2 regions of the Clostridium oceanicum genome follow, and region 2 is predicted to be linked to the other one. Evidence: a T-box and tRNA genes for the amino acid it is inferred to sense, from the RefSeq annotation. Region 2 holds a T-box; the other holds one or more tRNA genes.
The links. The T-box of region 2 lies ahead of leuS (leucine--tRNA ligase). A T-box ahead of a tRNA ligase gene usually reads a tRNA of that ligase, here a tRNA-Leu.
Positions count from the first base shown of each region.

Region 1: it has a tRNA-Leu gene. The T-box ahead of leuS (leucine--tRNA ligase) is inferred to sense a tRNA for this amino acid. The anticodon was not compared.

Region 1 covers NZ_BAAACG010000016.1:13,500-23,654, forward strand. Annotated here, with positions in the region: gene hpt (hypoxanthine phosphoribosyltransferase) at 1-138, opposite strand, end outside; gene tilS (tRNA lysidine(34) synthetase TilS) at 139-1,536, opposite strand; gene spoIIE (stage II sporulation protein E) at 1,671-4,055, opposite strand; tRNA gene ABDZ71_RS15630 (tRNA-Met) at 4,453-4,529, opposite strand; tRNA gene ABDZ71_RS15635 (tRNA-Met) at 4,552-4,627, opposite strand; tRNA gene ABDZ71_RS15640 (tRNA-Leu) at 4,632-4,721, opposite strand; tRNA gene ABDZ71_RS15645 (tRNA-Met) at 4,756-4,832, opposite strand; tRNA gene ABDZ71_RS15650 (tRNA-Met) at 4,836-4,911, opposite strand; tRNA gene ABDZ71_RS15655 (tRNA-Leu) at 4,918-5,007, opposite strand; gene ABDZ71_RS15660 (S1 domain-containing RNA-binding protein) at 5,160-5,576, opposite strand; gene ABDZ71_RS15665 (FtsB family cell division protein) at 5,632-5,901, opposite strand; gene yabQ (spore cortex biosynthesis protein YabQ) at 5,996-6,379, opposite strand; gene yabP (sporulation protein YabP) at 6,393-6,683, opposite strand; gene ABDZ71_RS15680 (RNA-binding S4 domain-containing protein) at 6,817-7,059, opposite strand; gene ABDZ71_RS15685 (HU family DNA-binding protein) at 7,305-7,580, opposite strand; gene yabN (bifunctional methyltransferase/pyrophosphohydrolase YabN) at 7,718-9,163, opposite strand; gene ABDZ71_RS15695 (putative polysaccharide biosynthesis protein) at 9,180-10,155, opposite strand, start outside.
Region 2 covers NZ_BAAACG010000013.1:140,635-150,789, forward strand. Annotated here, with positions in the region: gene leuS (leucine--tRNA ligase) at 1-1,995, opposite strand, end outside; T-box leader at 2,090-2,301, opposite strand; gene ABDZ71_RS14670 (rhodanese-like domain-containing protein) at 2,367-2,771, opposite strand; tRNA gene ABDZ71_RS14675 (tRNA-Gln) at 2,917-2,991, opposite strand; gene ABDZ71_RS14680 (hypothetical protein) at 3,060-3,581, opposite strand; gene ABDZ71_RS14685 (J domain-containing protein) at 3,676-4,287, opposite strand; gene ABDZ71_RS14690 (DUF5685 family protein) at 4,271-5,140, opposite strand; gene ABDZ71_RS14695 (class IV adenylate cyclase) at 5,146-5,685, opposite strand; gene ABDZ71_RS14700 (nucleoid-associated protein) at 5,854-6,891, shown strand; gene fba (class II fructose-1,6-bisphosphate aldolase) at 7,013-7,939, opposite strand; gene ABDZ71_RS14710 (DUF4363 family protein) at 8,188-8,613, opposite strand; gene ABDZ71_RS14715 (DUF421 domain-containing protein) at 8,588-9,256, opposite strand; gene ABDZ71_RS14720 (nucleoside kinase) at 9,372-10,155, shown strand, end outside.

The DNA of each region.
Region 1 (10,155 bases), on a different contig from region 2:
TCCTTTTAATATACCAATTAGCATTAGATCTTTTCCTGCATAATCTTTGCTTATCTTTTTTCCTATTTCGGATACTTTATCTTTTATTTTTTCTTCTGATATTAGAACCCTTTCTATATCACTTGCCATATCCTTCATTTATATCCCACCTTTGATTATTATTTGTAAAATATTTTTTGTGTCTTTATCTACTTTAAATTTATTGCTTGTTCTATAACCTGTAATCCACGCTATTTCATCTTTAAAACATATAATATTTATTTTATCTCTTTCTTCTCTAGGTATCTTTAAATCTATAAATAAATCTTTTAATTTTTTATTTCCTTTCATGCCTAAAGGTGTAAACTTATCACCAGGTTTTCTATTTCTTAGTATAATATCTTTAGTATTAACTTTGTCAAAATCAAAATACTGAACTAATTCATTATCTTTATTTTTATAATTATCTTTATAAGATATATTCACCAAATTAAGTTTAACTAAAATATCTAATTTTTTCAAATAGTTATCTCCTAATTTTAAATTATAAAAAGATAATTCTTTTTCTTTTTTATTTTTACCATTTATAAATATATGTATATCTTTATATACATTTTCTGCCTTTATATTATTAGGAAGCATTATTGATTTTCCTGTTTCACTTTTTTGAATATTTATAATATCACTTATGTGCTTACTTTCAAAATTATATAAATTACCCTTTATATTATAAAAAACTTTTCTTATTATACGTGATAAGATAGCCTCTGGCTGTAAAAAGGCCTCCTTGGATATTATAACCTTTTTTCCTTTTCTATCACAGTATATTTTATATTTTTCATTAGCTATTTCTTTTAAGTATTCATTATCTTTAGAAACAGATAAAGAAAGCTTATTTAATGTTCCTATTATATCTTCATTAAAATTTTCCTTTATAAAAGGAATTAGCTGTAATCTTATTTTATTTCTAGTGTATATAGTCTCCAAATTAGTTCTATCTATTCTAGGTTTTAAATTATTGCTATCACAATAGTTTTCTATATCTTTTCTTAAGACGGAAATTAAAGGCCTTATATATATTCCTTCTCTTATAGCTTTTATTCCCCCAAGTCCTTCAAGACCTGTTCCTCTCATAATTCTCATAAGTACTGTTTCTGCTTGATCATTACAATTATGTGCTAAAGCAATTTTTTGAGCATTTAATTTTTCTTTTAATTCATAGAAAAATGAGTATCTTATTTCTCTACCTATACTTTCTGAAGATACACCCTTTTCTTTTGCTAATTTATTTATATTTGCTCTCTTTGAAAAAAACTTTATATTATTTTGAAGACAAAAATTTTCCACAAATTTTTCATCCTGATCTGCTTCTTTTCCTCTTATACAGTGATTTATATGCGCTACAAAAATTTCCTTTATTCTTAAATCTTCTCTTAATGAATATAAAAGATGTAACAAACACATAGAATCTGGTCCTCCAGAAACTCCTACTATAATTTTATCTCCTTTTTCTATCATATTATATTTTTTTATAGTATTTATAACTACATTTTTCACATTCAACACGTCCTAATCATTTATATTAACTTATTATATCATAAAATAAATGTAGCTTGAAAAATTTGAAATAAAAAAAAGAATATTAAAAACTAAGTAATAAAACTTAATATTAATAATATTCTACTAAAAAATTAATATAAAGAATAAACTTTCTGAACAACTATAGAAACGTCATCTTTAACTTTACCATTACTTAGTTTTTTTACTTGATTAATAAGTTTTTTACATAATTTTTCTGGATCAATACAATCTGTTTCTCTTAAATAATTTAATATCCAATCTACTTTTCCTGCAGATTTTGCCTCATAATCTAAAACACCATCACTTATCATTACAATTATATCTCCATTTTTTATATCTCTATTTTCAATATCAACATCAACTTTATCTAATACTCCAATAGGCAAAGTTTTAGATTTTATAACTTCTACCGCTTCCTCTCTTTTTATAAAACTAGCTACAGATCCTACTTTCATAAAATCTATTTTTCCTTCATATAAATCTATATTAGTTAAATCTACTGTAGAAAATTTTTCGTCTTCTGAAAATTTAATTCCCATTATAGAATTAATAGTATTTATAGCTGTCATTTTACTAAATCCTGCCTCTGTAAATTTCTGTATTAGCTCTACTACAGCTGTACTTTCTTTACCAGCCTCAGGACCTGATCCCATACCATCACTTATTATAGAAATAAAATTACCATCTTTTAATTTTTCAAAGACATAACTATCTCCATTATACCTTTCTCCATCTTTACATAAAGTATTTCCAAAGGCTTTTACATGATATTTTGGTGTTTCTTCAAATACTACTCTACATCCTTCTTTTTCTTTATCTATATTACACCCATCATCTCTTATTCTCATAAGTTTATTTGTTACTTTATTTATTAAAGGTAAAATTTCCTTTGAACATATTTGTCTTCCTCCACAAATATCCATTGATAAACTTATTATTAATCTGTTTTTTTCATCATTATAGCAAAACACATCTTTATACTTTATATCATTTTTATTTAAAATTCTTCTTATATTGTTATCTATTAAATTACTAAACTTTATTCTCTCATCAAAATCATCAATTATTTCTTTAACAGCACTTCCCATATTGTTCATTTGAGAAGATAAGACTTGTCTACATTCTCCAAGTCTTTTTTGCCACATTTCATTTACTATAAAATTATTAGTTAATTCTTTAGTATTTTTTATCATCTGTGTTCTCTTAACACACTTTTTTTGCAATTCATTAGGAATACCTTTTTTATTATCTTGATAATTTTCAATAAGTTCTGCTAAAGCATTATATGTGTAGTAAGTTTCCTTTTTCCAACACACATTTCTCATATTACAATTACTACAAACTCTATCTGCTAAATTTTGTACTAAAGAATCACTCTTTCCTTTCATTGCTAACTTTTGATTTTCTGCAAGCTTTGCTAAAACATCTCCTACATTGAATAAAATATCAGAAAAATTTTCTAGCTTATCATTTACTAAAGATTTTATCTTACCTATTTGATTATCTTGAATATTTTCTCTTTTCTTTTGAGCATCTAATTCAACTTCTAACTTTCTATAAATTTTTTTAGGTATAGCCCAAAATACAATAAGACCTAATAAAGCTTCTATTATTTTAAACTCATTCCCTATATTAGAATAAAATTTTAAAACACAAAAACCAATTATATATGCTGTTCCTGTTATTAACTTTCCTGTATCTTTAAAAGTTCCTGCTATAAGTCCACAAAGTCCATATACAGAAATAAATGTTAACATATCCTTTGAACCAAGTCCTACTATAGCTCCCATTGCTATTCCTATTGCAGCTGCACTGGTACTTCCTTTTACATAACCAATAATTACTATCAAAGTTAATGCTATAAAATTTCTTAAAGATACATTATTTATACTTATTCCCCATGTTCCTGAAACTGCTAAGGCCAAAGTTATTGCCATACTTATTATTTCTTCATTACTATAAAGATGCATAGTATTTATATCTCTAAAGCATATAATAGAATAGTTAATAATAAAATATATAGGAAATAAACATGCTATTTCAAATATTGAATTTAATAAAGAGATGTTAATAGATAAATTTAAAATAAATGCTTTATATAGTACTAATTCTGAAAATATAACAATATACATTATAGTAATAGTCTTTGTATTTTTTATATTTTTTGATATGTATCTAGCAGTAAGTATTGTTCCTATAATAGTTATATATATAGGCAAATCCTTTATACTATTGTACAAAGATACATATCCTATAAGTGTTCCAAAAGCAGAAAATAATACATATTTATACTCCTTTTGAAAAGACACTGCTAATAAAAAAGCTATGCCAAAAGGCGCCATAAGATTTATAAATTTAACTCTACTTATTAACAAAGCAGATACAAAATATAAAGTTATTCCTAATATATAATTAAAACTCAATGCATTCTTCTTTTTATGTTTGTCCACTTTTTTTGTCCTTTGATATGGGGATACCTCTGCACCATACTGCATGTATATAATCACCTCCGCTTAAATTTCTATTTCATTATAACAAAGGTAACTGGAAATTATTGTCATAAGCTGAGATGAGAGCAAATTTTTTTTAGGACATTTATTTCTATTATTCTTTTTTATTATTTCTTTTAGACATTTATATAAAAAATAATACAGTAAGATAAATAATTATATTTTTTTAAAGCTATTCTGGTGTAAAAATCCTTATAATTTTTACATAAACTAAAAATTAGTCGTTTAAAACAGTTTAATATAATATTTTTTAAAATTTTAAAACACATATTGATAACAAATCCTTCATCTCTACTTTTTAAATATAAATAAAACTTAAAAAATATTATTTATGGCAAAACAAAAGAGACTCATATATATATGAGTCTCTTTAATATATCATTGGTAGCGGGAATAGGACTTGAACCTACGACCCTTCGGGTATGAACCGAATGCTCTAGCCAGCTGAGCTATCCCGCCAAAAAATAGTCAAAAAATAAAATGGTTGCGGGGATAGGACTTGAACCTACGACCTTCGGGTTATGAGCCCGACGAGCTACCAACTGCTCCACCCCGCGATATTGGTGCTGAAGACCGGAATCGAACCGGTACGGGCTTATAAGGCCCGCAGGATTTTAAGTCCTGTGCGTCTGCCAGTTCCGCCACTCCAGCACATTAATATGCAATGAAATTATTAAATTTTAAATGGTAGCGGGAATAGGACTTGAACCTACGACCCTTCGGGTATGAACCGAATGCTCTAGCCAGCTGAGCTATCCCGCCACATGGTTGCGGGGATAGGACTTGAACCTACGACCTTCGGGTTATGAGCCCGACGAGCTACCAACTGCTCCACCCCGCGATAATTTGGTGCTGAAGACCGGAATCGAACCGGTACGGGCTTATAAGGCCCGCAGGATTTTAAGTCCTGTGCGTCTGCCAGTTCCGCCACTCCAGCACATTATTGCTTAATATTTCATGTCGTTTTTTCTGACGACATAAGTTATTATATATTATTATTCATCCCATGTCAACACTTTTTATAAATTATTTTGTATTTTTTATTATAAAAAGAAGAAATTAATAAAAAGGCCAATTTTGGCCTTTTCACTAACTAAGATTTTTTTTGTATCCTTTACTTCTAGAATCTTTATGTCTTTTTAAATCTTGGAATCTTTCTTCACTATCTTTTAAAAATTTTGATATTCTATCTTCAAAATTACCATCATTATTATTTTTCTTAGTCTTTTCTTTGTTCCAGTCTATTTCTATTGGTCTTGAAGATTTTTTTTGTTGTGGTTCTGCTTGCTTCATAGATAAACTAATTTTACCTTTTTCATCTATTGAAATAACTTTTACTTTCACTTTATCTTTTTCTTTCAAATATTCTCTTATGTCTTTTACATAGTTATTTGATACCTCAGATATGTGAACTAAACCAGTTTGACCATCTACTTCTACAAAAGCTCCAAAACTTGTAATATTTACTACTGTACCTTCAAGTATACTACCTGCCTTTAAAGTCATATTAATAAGACTCCTCCTTAAAATATATATATATTAAATTAAATTTAAAACTTTACTACTTGTTGTTTATTACAGGAGTCTCGCCTTCTTTTATAAATCTTAGTCTTTCTCTAGCTAATCGTTCCCTATAGTCTTTAGATTTTGACAATTTGACCTCATCCTGTAATTTCTGGTTCTTTTTCTTAGCTTTATCTAGTTGAACTTCTTTTTTATCAATCTCATTATTTATTTTATGCATAGTTATCCTTTGGGTTACAAATATAAAACACATATATACAAATAATAAAATTAACACTATATTCTTGAGCTTAAATTTATTCTTCATCAAATTTACTCCTTTATAAAGCATAAGCCTATAAGTATATTTTATTATATTTAAAATTTTCTTCAACCTATTTGGAGTAAATTTATTATATTTTTTATTTTAACTTATAAATAATAAATTTAAATGGGTATAAAATTATATTTTTCAATATTCTAAAAAACTTTCCTAAAAAAAACATTATATGTTTTAATATCTTTATATTATATCTGCTCAACAATATTAAATACAAATACAAGGCTACAAAAATCCATAAATAAATATACATTCCTATAAAAGCACAATCATTATATAACAAAAATATAAATACAACAATAGCAGATAAAACCCAAAATAGTATATCTTCTATAATTTTAATAAACTTTTTCAAGTTTTGGTTTCCTCTTATTATTCTATATATGTCAAAAAAAGATCCTATTATCAATCCTGATAATAGACTAAAAAATAATAACCCTAGTTGCTTACTTATAGATATAATCATATTATAAAGACTCCTATTTAAATAATCTTGATATTAAACCGTCTTTTTTCTTTTTTATTGTATCCCCAATATAAATACAAGAGTTGACAGTTCCAACTATAATTACATCTCCATTTTGTACATCTAATTTGTTCATTTTAAGGCCTTCACCTTTTATGTCTAAAGTTCCTAAGCTTGTATTTAAAGTTATTCTTTCTTCATTAAAACTCATAACTTCAATTACTCCGCTTAATACTAATTTTTTTCTATTTTCTAAATTTAAGTTACTTTTTTTATCTTCATATTTAATTTCTTTCTTTTCCATATATATCCCTCCACTTGTAAATATATATGCTTTAATTCCATTTCCTATTACTAAAGAAATTATAGATTTTTAAAATTAAAAAGCAAAATGCTTTAATTCATTTTGCTTTCACCTAAAGATATTTATATTAAGTCTATCCTACTATCTCATACATTTTACTAGCATCTTCTTTTCTAACATGTTCTGCTACAGCTAGAACCTTATATTTCAAACTTTTATTTGCATATTGTATTTCTATTATATCATCTTCTTTTATGTCTATTCCAGCCTTAGCAGCTTTTCCATTTACAAGTACTCTTCCTCCATCACAAGCATCTTTTGCTACAGTTCTTCTCTTTATTATTCTTGATACCTTTAAATACTTATCTAGCCTCACTGTGCTTCCTCCTATATTTATCATAGATACTTTTTAAATAGCTTTAAAATAAATAACTAATCTATATGCTAGTCTATTTTTTAAAACTACCTTTTTCTTTAAATTTAATAATAAAAAATTATTTAAAACCTAAGTTATTGTATTTGACAAAATAGCTCTAGAATCTTTCACCTATTATTTATTTTTATATGCCTAAAACAAAAAACCCAGATATAAACCTAGGTTTTTTGAATAAGTGTTATTTTTTATTTATTAACTCTTTCTTTTAGGTCTTTACCAGCTTTAAAAACTGGAGCAATTGATTCTGGAATAGTTATTTCTTCTTTTGTTCTAGGATTTCTACCTATTCTTGCTGCTCTTTTTCTAGTTTCGAAAGTACCAAATCCTACTAGTTGAACTTTTTCGCCATTTTCTAAACTTTCTTCTACACTTTCAACGAAGGCTTTTAAAGCTGCTTCTGCATCCTTTTTAGTTAACTTTGATTTTTCTGCCATACTTGCAATTAATTCTGATTTATTCACTTTTGTTACCTCCTTAATAATTAAAGTAGCTTTGAACTACTTAGAGTTTTCTACACATCGCTTATTAGCATATTCTTCACGAAGTTTGAAAATCCTTCTTTTAAAAGAATAAATTTATTTAAATAAATTCATAAAGACTAATTTTTTGATTCTTCCCACAAAGAATCCATTTCATTTAATGACATATCTTCTAAATTTTTATTTTTAGATTTTGCCATTTTTTCTATGTATTCAAATCGCTTTATAAATTTATCTATACTATAATTTATAGCACTTTCAGGGTCTATGTCAAGAAATCTTGCCACATTTACCACAGAAAATAATATATCTCCTATTTCTTCTAGTATTTTTGCCTTATTTTTGCTTTTGTATACATCTTTTACTTCATAATATTCTTCCGGTATTTTTTTCATAGCATCCTCAACATTATCCCAATCAAATCCAACCTTAGCTGCTTTATTTTGAACCTTATCTGCTCTCATAAGACCTGGCAAGCATTTTGGAACATGTTTAAGTATTTGCGTATGACTTTTCATACCTTGTTCTTTATTTTTAATTTTATCCCAGTTTTGTAGTACTTCATCTGAATCTTTTACACTTACATCTCCAAAAACATGAGGATGTCTCATAATCATTTTTTCACATATGCTTTTTATAACATCTTTTATATTAAAATACCCATCTTCTTTTCCTATTTGAGAATGGAATATTACTTGAAGTAAAACATCTCCAAGCTCTTCTACAAGCATATCTATATTATCTTTCTCTATAGCCTCTAAAACTTCATAAGTTTCCTCTATTAAATATTTTTTTAAACTGTCATGAGTTTGCTTTGCATCCCAAGGACATCCATCTTCACTTCTTAGTTTATCCATAATATCTAATAAATCATAAAAGTCATATGAATTGTTAACATCTTTAGGAACATATACTGATGTTAAATGATCAATATTTTCTTGTCTATCAAGCTCATATAAAGGAATTTCTTTTATTTCTTCCAAGTCTTCTATTCCTGCTGCCCTTACAAAGTATACCATAGTATCGTCTTTATAGTAATTCATAAGTTCTAATTTTACTTCTGAAGCTATAAATTTATCGTATACTTGAGTTATTATAGTACCTTCTCTTTTGTTCATCTTTTGACTTTTCATATCAAAGGCATCAATTATTTTAAGGCCATCTACAGGATCTATATTTAATCTTTCCATTAAGCAATCTATAAAACTTACTGCTGGAACAATCTTAAACTCTATATTATTTTCTTTACAAAGATTTATCAATAATTTAACAGATTTTTCTGCTACTAAAGGATGTCCTGGAACAGTATATACTATATCTCTATCACTTTTTTCACTTTCTGCTATTAATTCTTTTGCTATAGATGAATATACTTCTTCAAAATTATCCTTAGTCTCATACTTAATATCAAAAGTTTCATAATCAATACCTAATTCTTTTATATATTCAACTGTTGGATGTTTTTCTGTTCTTAAAAATACTTTATCTGCTTTTTTTAAGTTTTCTATGCACCCTAGTGTTATAGCTTCTTTAGATCCAGGCCCTAATCCAATAATTTTTATCATATTATCTTTTCACCTTCTATTTCTTTATAAATTTATTTTTTATATATTTATAATCTAATATGCCTACTGCACTTATAGTTATAAAATATATTATTACTCCTATAAATACTGATAACACACAAGAAATTCTACTACTCCTTGTATAATTATAGGCATAGAAATAAATAAATACAACAGCTATTATCATAAAAATAGATGCAAGCATTGGTTTTATAAGTACATCATAATAGTTTATAGATATACTTAGCTTCTTTTTTATGCACTTTAAGTTTAAAATTGCAGCTACTACATATCCTGTTATAGTTCCTATAACCGCACCATATATGTTTATATTAGGAATAGGTACTAAAACTAATGTTATTACTATCTTAAATAGGCAGCCTACAGCTAAATTTATAACAGGAGTCATATATTTACCTATGCCCTGTAAAATCGCTGTAGCGGTTTGTGAGAGGGCAATAAACGGAACTGCTATTGATAGATACTTTAATATCTTAAATCCAGCGTCCTGACCTGGAAATATTAAATTTAATATAGGTTTAGCCATAAAATTCAATCCTAAGCAAGAAGGAATTGCTATAATCATAGATACTCTTATAGCAAGTTCTAATTTTTTTAATATTTCCATCTTTCTACCTAAAACATATGCTTCTGCTATTATAGGTACAAGGGCTGCACTTAAAGCTACTGATAAAGTAAGTGGAACATTTATAAGTGTAAATGCTTTTCCTGAAAGCTGTCCATACAAAATAGTAGACTGTTTATAAGTAAAGCCTGCTTTTAATAATTCTTGAGGTACTAATGCAGAATCTATAAGACTCATTATTGTACCTACTGCTGAACCTATAGATATAGGTATAGCTATATATAAAAGCTTTCCCATTATCCCTATACCTTTTTTTCTATTTTTCTTTTTAATCTTTATGTTTATGGTTTTTCTTTTTATAGATAAATATTTTAATATAAGATATAATCCACCTAAAAATCCACCG
Region 2 (10,155 bases):
GACGGCTTTTATAGTATGATTTCTTACATAATTTAGCTCTTTTTCTTCTTTGTCCATTGAAGTTTTATTGTTTGAAGCATCAGTTATTTCATTTTCACAAGATCCTATAATACGTTCTACTCTATCTACAAATCTTGCTATAGATTTTATAGTATCATCGCTCCAAGCTCCACCTTCAGTATAATCAAATCCAAACATTAAATACATTCTAAATACATCAGATCCATATTTATTTATATAATCGTCAGGAGAGATTGTATTTCCCTTTGATTTACTCATTTTTAGACCATCAGGGCCTAAGATTAATCCTTGGTGAACAAGAGATTTAAATGGTTCGTCAAAGTTTAAGTAGCCCATATCTCTTAAGGCTTTTGTTACAAATCTAGCATATAAAAGATGCATACATGCATGTTCAGGTCCACCTACATATTTATCTACAGGAAGCATTTTGTTTATAAGTTCTTTATTAAAAGGTTCCTTATCATTTTTGTTATCAGGATATCTTAAATAATACCAAGAAGAACAAACGAAGGTATCTAAAGTATCAGCTTCTCTTTTAGCGTGACCGCCACATACAGGGCAAGTAGTATTTATAAAGTCATCACATTTAGCAAGTGGTGATTCTCCGTCTGGTGAAAATTCAACATTGTATGGTAATTCTACTGGAAGTTGGTCATAAGGAACAGGTACAGTACCACATTTATCACAATGTACTATAGGAATTGGAGCACCCCAGTATCTTTGTCTAGATACAAGCCAGTCTCTTAATCTATAATTTGTTTTCTTTTTACCAAACTTTGTTTCTTCTAATTTATTAACTATAGCTTCCTTAGCTTTTTCGCCGTATAAGCCGTTAAAATCTTCACTGTTTACTAATTTACCGTAATCAGTAAATGGAAGAGAGTCTCCACCTTCAATAACTCTATCTATTGGAAGAGAGTATTTAGTTGCAAAAGCAAAATCTCTTTCATCATGAGCAGGTACAGCCATTACACATCCTGTTCCATAAGTATTTAAAACATAGTCACCAACCCATATAGGAACTTTTTTACCGTTTATAGGGTTTGTAGCATAAGATCCAGTAAATACACCAGTTTTTTCTCTAGTTATAGATTGTCTTTCTATGTCTGATTGATTTTGTGCTTGGATTTTGTATGCTTCTACTTCAGTTTTATGTTCGTCAGTAGTTAGGTTATCTACTAGTTCATTTTCAGGGGCAAGCACTACGTAAGTAACTCCAAATAATGTATCAACTCTTGTAGTAAATACGTTAAATTCTATTTCAGAATCTACTACTTTAAAAGTAACATCAGCACCTGTTGATTTACCAATCCAATGTCTTTGCATAGCTTTAGTTCTTTCAGGCCAATCTAAATCATCTAATTTTTCTAATAATTCATCAGCATAATCTGTTATTTTTAAAAACCATTGTTCTAAATCTTTCTTTTCTACAGCGCTGTCACATCTTTCACATTTTCCGTCCAATACTTGCTCATTAGCTAAGACTGTGTTACAGCTAGGGCACCAATTTACAGGAGCTTTCTTTTTATAAGCTAAGCCTTTTTCATATAGCTTTAAAAATACCCATTGAGTCCATTTGTAATAGTCTGGGGAACATGTAATTACTTCATTTTCCCAATTAAACATAGCTCCCATAGCTCTTAATTGTTTTTCCATAGTTTCTATGTTTTTAAAAGTAGAATCCTTAGGATGAATACCAGTTTTTATAGCGTAGTTTTCAGCAGGAAGACCAAAAGCATCAAATCCCATAGGTTGGAATACATTATATCCTTCCATTCTTTTCATTCTAGCCCATGAATCTACAGGTCCATAGTTAAACCAGTGGCCGGCATGTAATTTGCTGCCAGAAGGATAAGAAAACATTTCAAGAGTATATAATTTTTTATCTAGCTTGCTGTTATCAAACTTATATAGCTTATCTTTTTCCCATTTGCTTTGCCATTTTTCATCAGTTTTAATATTGTAGTTACCCATAATTTACCTCCTAAGTTAATATATTTTCAAGTAATTTTTATACTAAATTAATATATTTTTACATAAAATAAAAACTTTCATCTCAATTATAAAAAATAGAGACGAAAGTTGATTCCGCGGTACCACTCTAGTTAAATCTAAGATAAAAATCAAAGATTTCACTTTATAACATAACGGGTTACACCGTGTTTACTTCTAAGTAAACAAGCTCCTAGGCAAGTTCATATTGTTTCATACTGTTTTTCACCATACAACAGTTCTCTAAAAATAGAAACTAATATTACTACTCCTATTCAAGGCTTTGATAATTAATTTTTAGTTTATACTAGATTTTATAACACTATACATATATTGTCAAGAAAAATAAAAATTTATTTTTCAAGTTCGTAAGGCCAATTATTTATTCCACCTAGTTCAGATACATTATTGTAGCCTATAGAATTTAAAATTGTTGTTGCCTTTTTGGAGCGAACTCCACTAGAACAATATACTACTATTTTAGAATTCTTATCTATATTTTTAGATAATATACTATCTTTTAATATTTGTAAAGGAATATTAATACTGTTTTTTAAATGGCCTTTGCTATATTCTTTAGGAGTTCTTACATCTATTATAATTGCAGATGAAGAAGGGGAGTTTATTATTTGCTTTACTTCTATAGGTGATATAGGGATGAAAGCTCTAGTTTTATATAATGGGGTTAATAAAAAGTAATTTAAAATTATTATAAATAAAGTATATAAACAAAATTTCTTTTTTCTTATTTTACACAATTTAAATCCACCTTTCTTAATAGGGAATATCTATATTTTCCCTCAAGTAGGTGATTTTTATGAGTTTTAGTAAAAAATAAATTTATTTTTATATTCTTAATAAAAATAGACATAATAAAAAGAGTTCTATAAAATAGAACTCTTTTGGCTGTCCATGCTGGATTCGAACCAGCAGATACCTGCTCCAGAGGCAAGCGCCTTACCATTTGGCGAATGGACAACAACATGACTATTATATCAAATTGTGGAAATTTGTCAATGTAATGTAATTTTATATTTAAATAAGTTCTATTTTAATTTTTTAATAAAATGTTTCTCAACATAAAATATGAACAAAGTTAATATATAATCAAATATAAAGAAAACTATTTGACCAACTAGTATATATATCCAAAGGTATTTATCTATTAGTGGTATAGATGGAATGAAAAATTTATATATTAAAAACATTATAACCAAACAAATATTAAAGAAAATAAACTTTAATATTATTTCTAAGGTTAATTTATTTAATTTTTCTATATAATATTTTATTAATCCGTAAGATCCAAAAAATATTATATAAGAAATAACTACAACTCTACCTAAACCTATTAACATAATAGATAGTATAGAACTAGCTAAATATACTAAAAATCCATTCTTTATATCAGTATATACAACGGAAATTGTTATTAAAGCACAAGCCATAGATAATAAATATAATTTATTAACTGGCAATATGCTACTTAAATATATACATAAAAAACTTAAAGCTGTAAAAATACCACCTTTAGCTAAATTAAGTGAGTTAGAGGAATTATTTTTCATATTTATCATCTCCATTAAAAAGATTAAGGTATATGAAAATAGACTATCATACTGACTAGTTATTTATTTAAATCTACCTAATGATATGAAGGGGCTAACAACAGCTTATTAAATCTCCACCCATAGATTCACAACAACAATCTAAACAATATAATTGAGCACAGATGTTACACATATCAGAATCATTGCCTCTTCTGTTACCATAGTAAGGCCTTCTATAAGAACTATTGCTTCTACTTATTCTATTTAAAGCATCTTTATATTCAAAGTTTGAAGGATCTAAATTACATGCAGTATTTAAATTATTATAAGCTGCATCATAAAAGCCTTTTGAATAGTTTACAAGTCCCATAAGATAGTGCCATTCTGCATTACGAACATTTATACTATTTAGTTTAGATTCTGCTGCTTGAAAATTTCTTTGATTTATATCCATTCTTATAGATTGATAAGTAGGATTGTTATTATTAGTGTTACTATAGTTATTGCTATTATAACTATTGTTATTATTAGAAGAACTATGATTTTTCATTAAAGAGTCATAGGCTTCGTTTATTTCTCTCATTTTTTGTTCTGCTAAGTCTCTTAAAGGATTATTACCATATTGATCAGGATGATACTTTTTAGCTAATTTTCTATAAGCTCTTTGTATTTCCTCTTTTGATGCATTTTGTTGTACCCCTAATATTTCATATGGATTGTTCATTTTCTTCCACTCCTTTTAGAATTTTATCCATTTTTTCTACCATTCCTAGTTGTAAGATATTATATAGCAAACCTTTGTTTTTAACTAAAGGAAGTTTGTTAAGATTTTGGAGGCAACATTTACCGCAAGTTACTAGTAGAAAATCTATTCTATTTTTAATTTCATTTTTAAATTCTTTATAAGGTAAATTATTTTTATTATATACTGAATTTATAGCATTAAACTTATTTTTTTCTAAATCATCTTTTAAATCGTTATATGCATCGATTATATATATCCATTTTCCTAGATTGTATCCAAGCCAATACAATTGTTCATTAAATTCAAAGTCTTTATAAGATGAAAGAATATATCCTGTAATATGTGCAAAGTGATGAGATATTTCATCTATGCTTTCATTTTTATAATTCTTTTCTATATTATATAACTTATTTAGGTTATCTTCTATAACTATATTGTGTTTATTAAGCTCATTGTCAGTGATATATCTTTTAAGAAATTTAGAAGTTACTTTACTTTTAAGAGAGTTATCATCTTGAACATTATCAAGTAGCTTATAATAGCTTAAAGATATATTAAAAAAAGCTGCATAATCTATAGCTTCGTTACTAGTTATTATGATTTTTTTCTTTATAGGATGAACAATACAACGTTCTTTTTTATAAGTATTTTTTTCATCTTTTAAAGAATCTAATAATATAGCTAAAAAAGTCATATCATAATTTATGGTAAGCCTTGGAAGTTCTCCAAAAATTTTTTTTATGGATTTACATAGACCACAATAATATGCTTTGAATTTCTCATATTCTTTTATTTTTAACTCCATTTTACAGGGAGTAACGTATCCAAACATATAAATTATTCACCATTTTCTGTTTTTAATATTTCATATATAGTTTTTGAAGTAGTGTCTTTCATAGAATATCCTAGAAGTTTAACTATTTCTTTTAATTCAGATTCGTTTTCCGATTCTAGTTCAATATAAGGGAATGGGCAAAAAGATTTGTCGTTAATATCTATTTCTATTAATGTATTTTTAAATTTGTAGCTTTCCCTATATTTCTTTATAGACTGTATTAAAGTTAGACCTAAGGCTTCAAATATCTTTTGACCTTCTATGTAGTCTTCTATTAAAGTTTCATTTTCTTCCATTACTTTATATTTTTCCTGATTTAATAATTTTTTTACAGTCATATAGTATTTATTAGTACTATTTATCATATCATCTATGTATCGTATTCTTGCATAGCCTTTATTTTTTATTAATCTGTTATCAGGAAAGTCATATATATGGTTTATTTGGTTTTCTTGCTTTACTTTTTTTGCGCCTATAGAAGCCAGTTTAGTTCTAATAAAATCTATGTCAATTTTTATAATTCTTGTTTCCATTTCTTTCAACCATATCACTCCTAACATAAGAATTATAACATAAAGTCATATGTAGTGTATTTAAAATTTATGTTATTATAATATTTATAATAATAATTTAAGAATATTTATATAAAGATAATAAATAAGACATACCATTTATATGTCTAAAGTAAAATAATGCTAGAGGTGAAACTGGTGGAATATATAAAAGAGGTAAATATAAACGAAGCTATTATACATATTTTAGATAATAGTGGAGATGAAGCAGTATTAAATGAATATAAACTTAGTTTAAATGATGAAGTTTATAAATTTATATTAAAGCATGTAGAGAGATGTTTAAAGGATGAAGAGCTAAAATATGCTATTTTTAATGATGAAAGAAATATAGTAAAAGAGATTTCTCAAGAATATCTTAATGGCCAAAATGATATAGTTAATGTTTCTAAAGAATTAGCAAGGCAATTATTTATACTAATGAAAGGAAATGATAATATATCTTCTTGTGATTTAATGATAGTTTCTATATCTACAGAGTATGGTCCAATGCTTGGAGTATTTAAAATGGATTATGTTAAAAATTATATTCATGTAGTAGATTTTGTAGAAGATAAAATAGGAATAAATATAATTCCTGAACTTACAGGACTTCCAGTAAGTTCTCAAAAAATAAGGAAATGTGCTTTTATAAAACCTATAAGAGAAGATCAGGAATTTAATTTAATGGTTATAGATAAACAGAAAAAATCTAAGTCAAAAGATGAATATGGATCTAACTATTTTATAAATAAATATTTAGGTTGCAAAATAGTAGAAAATGAAAGAGATGCTACTAAGAAATTTGTAAAAGCTACTGGTGAGTGGGCTAAATCTAATTTAGAAAATAATGCATCTATGGCAGAAAAAGTTATAAGATCAGTTAATCAAAAACTTAAAGAAGATGATTCAATAGATGTAAAACAGTTATCAGAAGATATATTTGGAGAAAATAATGATGTTAAACTTAATTATAACCAATATATAAAAGATGAAGGAATAAATGAAAAAGTAGATGTAGATAAGGAATGGGTAGAAAAAAAGTTTAAAAGAATTAGACTTAAAATTGATAAAGATATAGATCTATACATAAATGAAGAATCATATAATGACAACTCTAGGCTTGAAGTAAAAAGAGTAGGAGATGGGTCTTTAAATATAACAATAAAAAATGTTTGTAATTACACTCAAAAATAAAAATTTATATTTAAATTGAGGTTTAAATATATTATATGACTTAATTTAAAATAAAGTTTGAAATTATATTTTAATATATATAAATAAAAGAGGATTTGAAAAATTCAAATCCTCTTAAATATTATTTTAAAGAATCAGTAGATCCTAATACGTTTTTGATTTTATCAGCAACGATTTTTTCTATTCTTGTTCTTCCTGCTCCTAAATATTTTCTTGGGTCAAATTGTTTAGGATCAGTTCCAAATACTTCTCTTACTCCAGCTGTCATAGCTAATCTTAAGTCAGTATCCATGTTTATTTTACATACTGCCATTGAAGAAGCTTTTCTAAGCATATCAGCAGGAACACCTTTAGCTCCACCTAATTCTCCACCATATTTGTTGCAAGTTTCTACAGATTCAGGATCAACAGAAGATGCACCATGAAGAACTATTGGTAGTCCAGGTAATTTTTGTTGGATTTCTTCTAATATATCAAATCTTAATTTTGCTTCACCAGCAAATTTGTAAGCACCGTGGCTAGTTCCTATAGCTATAGCTAGTGAATCAACACCAGTTCTGTTTACGAAATCTACTGCTTGATCTGGTTCAGTGTAGATATGTACGTCACTTTTAACATCATCTTCAACACCAGCTAAAACACCTAGTTCTGCTTCAACAACAACTCCACGTTCGTGAGCGTAGTCAACAACTTCTTTAGTTTTAGCTACATTTTCTTCATATTCATAATGAGAACCATCAAACATTACTGAAGTGAATCCAGTATCAATAGCTAATTTTACAACGTCAAAACTAGCACCATGATCTAAATGTAGAGCTATATCTATACCAGTATCTTCGATAGCAGCGTCTACCATTGCTTTTAAGTATTTAGGTCCAGCATATTTTAAAGCACCAGATGATACTTGAAGTATAACTGCAGAGTTAGCAGCTTTTGCAGAGTTAACTACACCTTGAAGTATTTCCATATTGTTAATGTTAAAGGCACCTATAGCGTAGTTACCTTCGTAAGCTTTTTTAAACATTTCTTTAGTTGTTACTAATGCCATGTTAATTCCACCTTCCGATATAATAAATTAGGGACATATTTGGTCCCTGTGGGATGAATTTCACACCTCTATAGATATATTATAATCCATAAATCAAATATTTTCTAGATGTTACTTATAATAATATTTAATTTTATATTGTTATAGTATAATTATAAAACATTTGTATACTTTTTCAAACTAAATAGTGCAAATATATATTATATATATGTTAATAGTATACTTTTATTCTTTAATTTAAACTAATATTATAGTATATTTCTTATATTAACTTTTTCATTATTTATGATATGCTTAAGGGAATATTTAATTACATGAATTGAAGCTAAAGCTTCATCCTTATTTTTCATTTTTATATACTGTGTAAATTTCCATAATTCAACATGTATGTTTTCTATTTCAGAATGATTTATAACCATAGATATTTTGTTATCATCATTTTGCCAATCTTTTAATAGTTTATTAGATTGTTTGTAAGCTTTATCCCATGAATTGGATAAGACTAAATTCTCTAGTGTATTACTTTGATTTATAAGTTCAGTGCATTCTTTGTTTAAAGCAAAAGAATAAAAAGTAACTATAGTTATCGTTACAATAAATAATATAATAGATACAATAGTCTTTTTAATAATAACACCTACTTTCAATTTATTTTTTTTGATAATAAAATTCACCTTTAGAATCTAGAGTAGCAATTAGTATTTCATCAAAAGATGCTATGTTGTGTTCTTTTAACTTGACCTTTAGCCAAGATTCATTTTTATTTATTAACTTTAGATTAAATTTATTTACTTTACCATCTAAAATTAAAGTTACTGGTATAGAAGGACTATAGGATTTTATATTTAAATCTTTTTTAGTTATTAAGTCTTTTTCCGGTGTAGGCATTATAGACAGTTGACCACTGGTTTCTAATATAGCAAATTCTATATCTGAAATGTCATAATAGCCTTGAAGTCTAAGTTCTTCCATTAAATCATTTATATTAAATCTTTGATTTCTAAGTTCTTTTGTACTAATTTGCCCATGTTTAATTAATATAGAAGGTTCTCCATCTAATATTTTACGTAATTTTTCACTTTTAAGTTGAACTAAGGATATAGTAGTTTGAGCTATAAGTAAAGTTATTATGGGAACTATACCGTGTAATATAGGTATTCTACTATCTTCCATTGGTAGAGAAGCTAGTTCGGATATCATTATAGTTATAACTAATTCAAAAGGCTCCAATTCACCTATTTGTTTTTTACCCATAAGGCGCATAGATAGTACAACTATGAAATATAATATTAAGGTTCTTATAAGAACAATGAACATGGTATTCCTCCTTACAAATATATTTTGTCGAATTTAAATAAAAATATGAGTAATATAACAACTTTTTAATTTAAAAGTATATAATATTAATACAGCTTTAAATAAGGAGATGAGTATGTTGAAAAAGTTTAAGCTAAATCTACCTAATGGAAAGGACATACATGTTTCTAGGGGCGAAAGTTTATATGATGCATTAAAACACAGTAAATTCAATAGTAGTATGCCTATAGTTCTTGGAAAAATAAATAAAAAATATTATGAACTTAGTTCTAAAATTAATGAAGAGGGAGATTTTATTCCTGTAACTATAGATGATAATATGGGATTAAGAACATATATAAGAAGTTTAAGGTTTGTATTAATAAAAGCTGCTTTAGATGTTTTTAAAGATTGTAAAATTACTATAGAACATTCTTTAAGTAAAGGATTATTTGGAGAAATTCATAAATCAAATTCTTTAAATGAAGATGATATATTTAAAATAAAAAATAGAATGAAAGAAATAATAGAGGAAGATATACCTATTAAAAAGATTACTGTAAAAATAGAAGAAGCTATAAAAATATTTTCACAGTATAATATGGAAGATAAAGTAAGACTTTTAAGTAATATATCTTTAAAAGAAGTTAAGTTATATGAGCTTGAAGGTAGAAAAGATTATTTTTATGGACCTATGGTTTATTCTACAGGAGTATTAAAGAATTTTGATCTTATGTATTATGAACCAGGATTTATTTTAAGATATCCAACAGCTGAAAATCCTATTGAAATTCCAGAATTTATAGAATATAAAAAGCTTACAAGAATATTTAGAGAAACAGAAAAATGGGCTGGTATACTAGGCCTTGGGGATGTAGGAGCATTAAATAATAAAGTGGTAAAGGGAGAGACTCCAGATG